Regions from separate parts of the Microbacterium algihabitans genome, predicted to be linked through region 2. Evidence: predicted binding sites of a transcription regulator. Region 2 holds the regulator's gene; the other holds the start of a gene.
What was found. Region 2 encodes HspR, which represses chaperone genes until heat shock. Its sites were predicted from a motif close to AAGTTGAGTCNNNNNGACTCAACTT; they were not measured.
Positions count from the first base shown of each region.

Region 1 (3,399 bases), on a different contig from region 2:
GGCTCCCCCCGCGATCGGCTTGTCGGTGCGCCCGACCGTGGCATCGCGAGCGCCGTCGATCGCGTCGTTCGACAGTCCGACCGAGACCTGCCCCGCGAACACCGCCACGACCAGCAGACCCAGGCGCCACGGCTCGAGCCCCGCGGCGATGCCCAGCGCGAGAGAGAGGACGGTCACGACGAGCGTCGGCCCGGGGTGGGTCGCGCCCCACAGGGCCCGCAGGGGCGACCTCGTGGTCGCGGCATCCGTCACGGGTCCGACGCTACCGCGCTGCGGCGGTCCGGTGGCCCGCGGCGGGGTCGCCGGGCACAACGGCGGGGATCCGGCGCGACGCGCCGCGGATCGGCATCCGGGAACGGCGTGTCCACCGGGCGGCCCGCCGGTGCGCACGGGCGTCGGCCGTCGGTACGTCAACCCCCGCGGCATCCGATCCCCTCCCGCCTACCGTCGCGAGCGCCGGGGCAGCAGCGTTCCGCAGAAGCCTCGAAGGAGACCCCGATGCCCCAGGTCGTCGTCATCACCGGAGGATCCCGCGGGATCGGCCGTGCCACCGCCCTGCGCTTCGCCCGCCAGGGGGCGCGTCTCGTGCTGGTGGCCCGAGACGAGGAGGCGCTCGCGTCCGCCGCCGCGGAATGCCGCGCTCGCGGGGCCGAGGTGCAGACCGCGTCGATCGACCTCGCTCTCGCCGACGGCCCGCAGCGCGCCGCCGACATCGCCCTCCTCCGGTTCGGACGCATCGACGTGTGGGTGGCCTCGGCATCCGTCTTCTCGTACGGGTCGATCGCCGACACCCCCGATGCCGTGCGCGACCGGGTCATCGAGACCAACCTCACCGGCCACATGCGCGCGGCGCGGGCGGTGCTCCCCCACTTCCTCGCCCGCGGCACCGGGACGATCGTCTTCGTCGGCTCGCTGTACGCGCAGGTGGCGGGCCCGTACGTCTCGTCGTACGTCGCCGCGAAGCACGGCCTGCTCGGATTCACGCGGTCGCTGCGGCAGGAGATGCTCGCGCACCGCGGCATCCGGGTGAAGATCGTGCTCCCGGCGAGCATCGACACCCCCATCTACCAGCGCGCCTCCAACTCGACGGGGCGCACGCCCTTCCCTCTGCCGCCGGTGGTGTCGGCCGACCGCGTCGCCCGGGCCGTCGTGCGGGTGACGCGCGGGCCCCGTCACGAGGTCGGCGTGGGAGCGGCGCAGTTCGTGACCCGCCCCCTGCAGTTCTTCGCGCCGCGCGTGTACGACCGTTTCATCCGCACGCTGCAGCACGCGCTGGGACTGCGGCGTCGCCCCGCGCCGACGACCACCGGAGCCGTCCTCGCTCCCCAGCACGATCCCGGTGCCGTGAGCGGGGGCTGGTCGCGGATCCCGCTGCGTCGCCCGCGCTGACCGTGTCGGGAAGGGCCACGAATGCCGACGCGCACGGGGCTCGCGTCAGGGCCGATGGGCTCGGCGAGGTGCGCCAATTTCGCATGCAGGGTCTTGGCACTCTCCTGTGCCGAGTGCTAATCTGATCGCAGTTGAGCCACATGGACTCAACTTCACAGAACATCGGGGATCCGAGTCCCGACCGATCGAAAAGGAGAACGACCATGGCCACCTACGACCCCTTCCGCGACCTCGACCGCCTCGCGTCGACGCTCCTCGACGCTCGCCGCGGCGGTGGTCCGCGACGGATGCCGATGGACCTCTACCGCGACGGCGACCACTACGTGCTCGCGGCGGACCTCCCCGGTGTCGACCCCGGCTCGGTCGACATCGACGTCGACGGCCAGCTGCTCACGATCCGCGCCGAGCGCACCCTCGGCTCGGGCGAGGGCGTCAAGTGGATCACGCGCGAGCGCGAGACGGCGTCGTTCGTCCGCCAGCTCAACCTCGGGCAGGGCATCGACACCGACGGCATCAGCGCGTCGTACCGCAACGGGGTGCTGAGCGTGACGATCCCGGTCAGCGAGAAGGCGAAGCCGCGCCGCATCGCCGTCTCGACCGACGAGCACGACGGTGTCATCGAGGCACACGAGAGCACGCCTCAGCTGATCGAGCAGTAGTCCGCACGCGACGATGCCCCGGCCCCCTCATCGAGGGTCGGGGCATCGTGCGGTGTTCGCGAGACGTCTCAGAGGTCTTCGGGAGCGAGGTCGCCCTGTCCCTCTTCGCCCAGCTCGACAACGCCCGGGTCCATACCCTGCGAGTCGGTGCCGGTGGACTCGGGGTGAATGTCCTCGAGCGGGATGTCGCTGTCGTCGGCGGGAATCTCGGCCGGGTCGGCACCCGTCGCGGTGGCAGGGTTGATGTCGTCGGGGTCGGCGCCCCCGTCGATGGCGGTCGTGGCGTCCCACTCCGCCTGGGCGGGGTCGAGCGTGGGATCGGGCTCGATGGAGGTGTCGCCGTCGCGCAGCGGCTGCACGCCCGCCATAGCCGCGTCGGAGGGGGTGGGGTCGATCGAGGCGTCGCTCATGAGAGGGTCCTTTCGTCGCAGACGCGAAGCCGCGGGTGGCGCGGCTCTCTCATCAAACGGGGCCGCGGTCATCGGCCGGTGCCCCTTGACAGGTCCCTGCGACCGTCGTCGCCGTCGTGAGCGGCACCTGTCAAGGTGCTGGCGGCGTCTACGCCGATGACGCACGGTGGGACGAACGAGAGGATCCCCCATGCCCGACCCCCGTTCCGCCGTGCCCGCCCGCGCGACCCCGCGCATCGTCGTGATCGGCGGCGGCAACGCCGGACTGTCGATCGCCGGGCGCCTGCACCGCGCCCGTCTCGGCGACATCACCGTGATCGAGCCGCGGGAACAGCACGTGTTCGCTCCCCTGCAGTCCCACATCGCCGGCGGCGCCGCCCGCGCCTCGGAGGCCGTCCGCCCCCAGGCCGACGTCATCCCGCCGGGGGTGAGGTGGCTGCGCGACGAGGCGTTCACGGTCGACCCCGACGCCCGACGCGTGCACCTGGTGTCGGGCGGTCGCATCGACTACGACCAACTCGTCGTGTGCGCGGGCCTCCGCATGGCGTGGGAGCAGGTTCCGGGCCTTCCCGAGGCGATGGCGGATGCCACGGGCATCTCGAACTACGACTACGACCTGGCGGCCAAGGCCTCGCCCGCGCTCCGTGACTTCCGCTCCGGCACCGTGGTCTTCACGCAGCCACCCGAGCCCGCGTCGTGCGGAGCCGCGGCGCAGAAGCCGATGTACCTCGCCTGCGACTGGTGGCGCTCGATCGGCGTGCGCGACGGCATCCGCGTCGTCTTCGTGTGCCCCGACCCCGTACCCTTCGGCATCCCCGCCATCGACCGCGAACTTCAGCGCAAACTCGACGAGTACGGCATCGAGGTGCACTACAGCCGGGAGCTTCGAGCGGTGGATGCCGCGGCACGGACGGTGACGATCGGCCACGGCGACGCCGAGG
Region 1 covers NZ_JAWDIU010000003.1:31,622-35,020, forward strand. The annotation lists gene RWH43_RS09735 (UbiA family prenyltransferase) at 1-252, opposite strand, end outside; gene RWH43_RS09740 (SDR family NAD(P)-dependent oxidoreductase) at 499-1,389, shown strand; gene RWH43_RS09745 (Hsp20/alpha crystallin family protein) at 1,593-2,048, shown strand; gene RWH43_RS09750 (sugar ABC transporter ATPase) at 2,117-2,458, opposite strand; gene RWH43_RS09755 (NAD(P)/FAD-dependent oxidoreductase) at 2,649-3,399, shown strand, end outside.
Region 1: a site for HspR is predicted at 1,518-1,542, ahead of RWH43_RS09745 (Hsp20/alpha crystallin family protein). Genes of this name have one in related genera too.

Region 2 (3,399 bases):
CGGTGAGTTGCTCGCGCATGACGCGGTTCACGCCGTCGAGCTTGGTCTGGTAGCTGCGGAACAACGGGACCATGCGCGCGATGATGAGGCCGGCGGCGATGACCAGCACGGGCACGGCCACCGCGATGAGCCAGCTGAGTCCGACGTCTTGCTGCAGCGCCATGATGATGCCGCCGATGGCCAGCAGCGGGGCGCTGACGAGCATGGTGGCGCCCATCATCGCGAGCATCTGCACCTGCTGCACGTCGTTGGTGTTGCGGGTGATCAGCGACCCCGCGCCGAACTGCGACAGCTCGCGCTCGGAGAAGCCGCTGACGCGCTCGAAGACGTCGAGGCGGATGTCGCGGCCGGCGGCCATCGCCGCCCGCGCGGCGAAATACGTGGCGATCACGGATGCCACGATCTGCCCGAGCGAGATGACGAGCATGAGCCCGCCGCGCGACCAGATGAAGCCGGTGTCGCCCTGGGCGACGCCGAGGTTGATGATGTCGGCGTTCAGACGCGGCAGGTACAGCGTCGCGACCGCGGACGCGGCCTGGAAGACGAGGATGGCGACCAGCAGCCAGCGATAGCGCGAGAGGTAACGGATGAGGAGTTTGCCGAGCACGAGGCCCTCCGAGAGATCGACGCGGTCGCGATGACCGCGGACTACAGCCTGGCACCGACCTCCGACATCGGCGACCCCTCCGGCCGTGGGAGCGTTCTCCCGTCGCGAACGCGGTCGATCGGCATCCGTCTCCCAGGCCCCGGATCGTAGGCTGAGCGCATGTCTCGACTGCAGGCCGACGCTCCCGCCGACCTCTGGGTGCCCGTGACCGGTTCCCTCGGATTCCGCGGCCGCCGCCACCGTAAGGCGGCGATCGGAATGCTGCTCAGCCAGGCCAATCAGGCCGCCGGCGCTGCGCCCCGCCCCGGCGGCGGGGCTTTCGCGTGGATCCTGAGCCAGGCGGCGCCGCTGCTCATGCGCCGCGCGGGCGGGCGCGTGCTCGTGTGGGTGTGGAAGAGCGACCCCGAACTGCTCGTCGTCATGGCGCAGCTGCAGGAGGCCACACCGCAGCTGCGCACGGCGCGGGCGATGATGCCGATGGAGTACGACGACACCGAGTCGTTCCGCAATCCGCACCTCGGCGTCGGCGAGAAGCTCGCGATGCCCCTGCCGAGCGATCCGAAGACGCCGCCGTTCGCCACGTACACGTGGGACACCGGCTCGCACTTCGTGACCGTCACCGCCGTGTGCTCGGACCGCCAGCGCTTCGGCACGGTCATCGACGCGGTGGATGCCGTGGCACGCACGATCCGTGTGGTCGACGATCTTCAGCTAGGCGAGGCGCCGACCGTGCTGCGGATCGATCCGGCCTGACGCGAGAGACGTGGCTGAGCCCGTCGAAGCGCCGTGCGCCCGCGGCATCCGGGTCCCTTCGACACGCTCAGGGACCTCTACGCGCTCAGGGACCTCGACGCGCTCAGGGACCTCTACGCGCTCAGGGACCTCTACGCGCTCAGGGACCTCTACGCGCTCAGGGACCTCGACCCGTTCAGGGACCTCCGCCGGGTCGGGTCAGTCGTCGTGCATGTCGCGCGGACGCCACAGCACGATGTCGGTGGCACGGCGCACGCGCGCCCCATGGCGCAGCGTGACGACCGAACCGGTGGCGCCGGCCGCGAAGACGCGGGCGCCGGGACGCGACTGGCGCTCGATCGTGAGCTGACGCTCGAGGTCGTTCACGCGGCGCGCGAGCTCGTGAACCCGCTCCTCGAGCGCCAGCAGACGTGCGATGGCGGGAAGGCTCATGCCCTCACCCGACAGGCGCGCGACCTCGCGCAGCTGCTGCACGTGACGGCTCGAGTAACGCCGCGAACCGCCCTGCGTGCGTGCGGGTACGACGAGGCCGAGCCTGTCGTATTGCCGCAGCGTCTGCGGGTGCATGTTCGACAGCTCGGCGGCTGCGGCGATGGCGAAGATCGGGGCGTCTTCGTCGATCTCTCTTTCGGACACGTCTTCACCTCTTCCGTCGTGCCGGGTGCGGTGCCGGGTTCTCGGCATCCTGTCGTATCGGATGCCGAGAACCTCGGCGACTCGCGTGTGTTTATCGTGCCTTCGACATCAGGTCGGCGCGGGGGTTCTCTTTCGGTTCGAGCTCATGGAAACGCTCGAGGGCTTCGCGCGCCGCGTCGTCGAGATGAGCGGGCACCGCGACCTGGACCTCGGCGAGCAGGTCGCCGGTGCCCTTCGTGGTCGAGATTCCGCGACCCTTGACGCGGAGCACGCGTCCTGACGGGGTGCCGGGGGCGACGCGCAGGCGCACGGGGTCTCCCCCGAGCGTCGGCACTTCGATCGTCGCGCCCAGTGCCGCCTCGGTGAAGGTGACGGGCACGGTGATGCGCAGGTTGAGTCCGTCGCGCGTGAAGACCGGGTGGGGACGCACGGCCACGGTCACGACGATGTCGCCACTTTCGCCGCCGTCGGGCGACTTGCGCCCGCGGCCCCGCAACCGGATCTTCTGCCCGTCGGACACACCGGCGGGGATCTTCACCTTGAAGGGCACGTTGTCTTCACCCGCGAGGGTGATGGTCTCGCCCTTGGCCGCCGTGACGAAGTCGATCGTCGTGCGCGCGGTGACGTCGGAGCCCTTCTGAGGCCCGCCGAAGCCGCGGAATCCGCCGGTCGTCTGACCGAACCGGCCGGAACCGAAGCCCCCGCCCTGCTGATCGAACATCGTGAAGAAGTCGTCGAAGCCGCCCGACGGCGCCTGCCGGCCCTGTCCGAACCGACTGAAGACGTCGTCGAAACCGCCACCCGCCCCGGCCCCGGGAGCCGAGAAGCGCGCCCCCGAGCCCATGGCCCGGATCTGGTCGTACTCCTCGCGCTGCTCGGGGTCGTTGAGCACCGAGTAGGCCTCGCTGATCTCCTTGAACTTCGCTTCGGCCTTCGCGTCTCCCGGGTTCGAGTCGGGGTGGTACTGGCGCGCGAGCTTGCGATACGTCTTCTTCAGATCGGCAGCGCTGACGCTCTTGTCGACACCGAGGACTTTGTAGAAGTCCTTGTCGAACCAGTCCTGACTCGCCATAGCTCCCCTTAGGTCCCTGAGCCTGTCGAAGGGTCGGCCGGCACGGCGACGACGACCTTGGCCGGTCGCAGTTCGACCGAACCGAGGCGGTAGCCGACCTCGACGACCTCGAGGATCGTGGTCTCGGTCACGCCGGGGGTGGGGGCCTGGAAGATCGCCTCGTGCTGCTGCGGGTCGAACACGTCGCCCACGGCGCCGTACGACACCACACCGAGGCGCTCGGCCACGGCGCGCACCTTGTCGCCGATCGCGGAGAGGGGGCTGCCCTCGACGAGGTCACCGTGCTTGGCGGCGCGGTCGAGGTCGTCCATGACGGGCAGCAGGCCCTTCA
Region 2 covers NZ_JAWDIU010000001.1:1,488,431-1,491,829, reverse strand. The annotation lists gene RWH43_RS07000 (ABC transporter ATP-binding protein) at 1-607, opposite strand, end outside; gene RWH43_RS06995 (hypothetical protein) at 767-1,360, shown strand; gene RWH43_RS06990 (heat shock protein transcriptional repressor HspR) at 1,559-1,996, opposite strand; gene RWH43_RS06985 (DnaJ C-terminal domain-containing protein) at 2,088-3,068, opposite strand; gene RWH43_RS06980 (nucleotide exchange factor GrpE) at 3,077-3,399, opposite strand, start outside.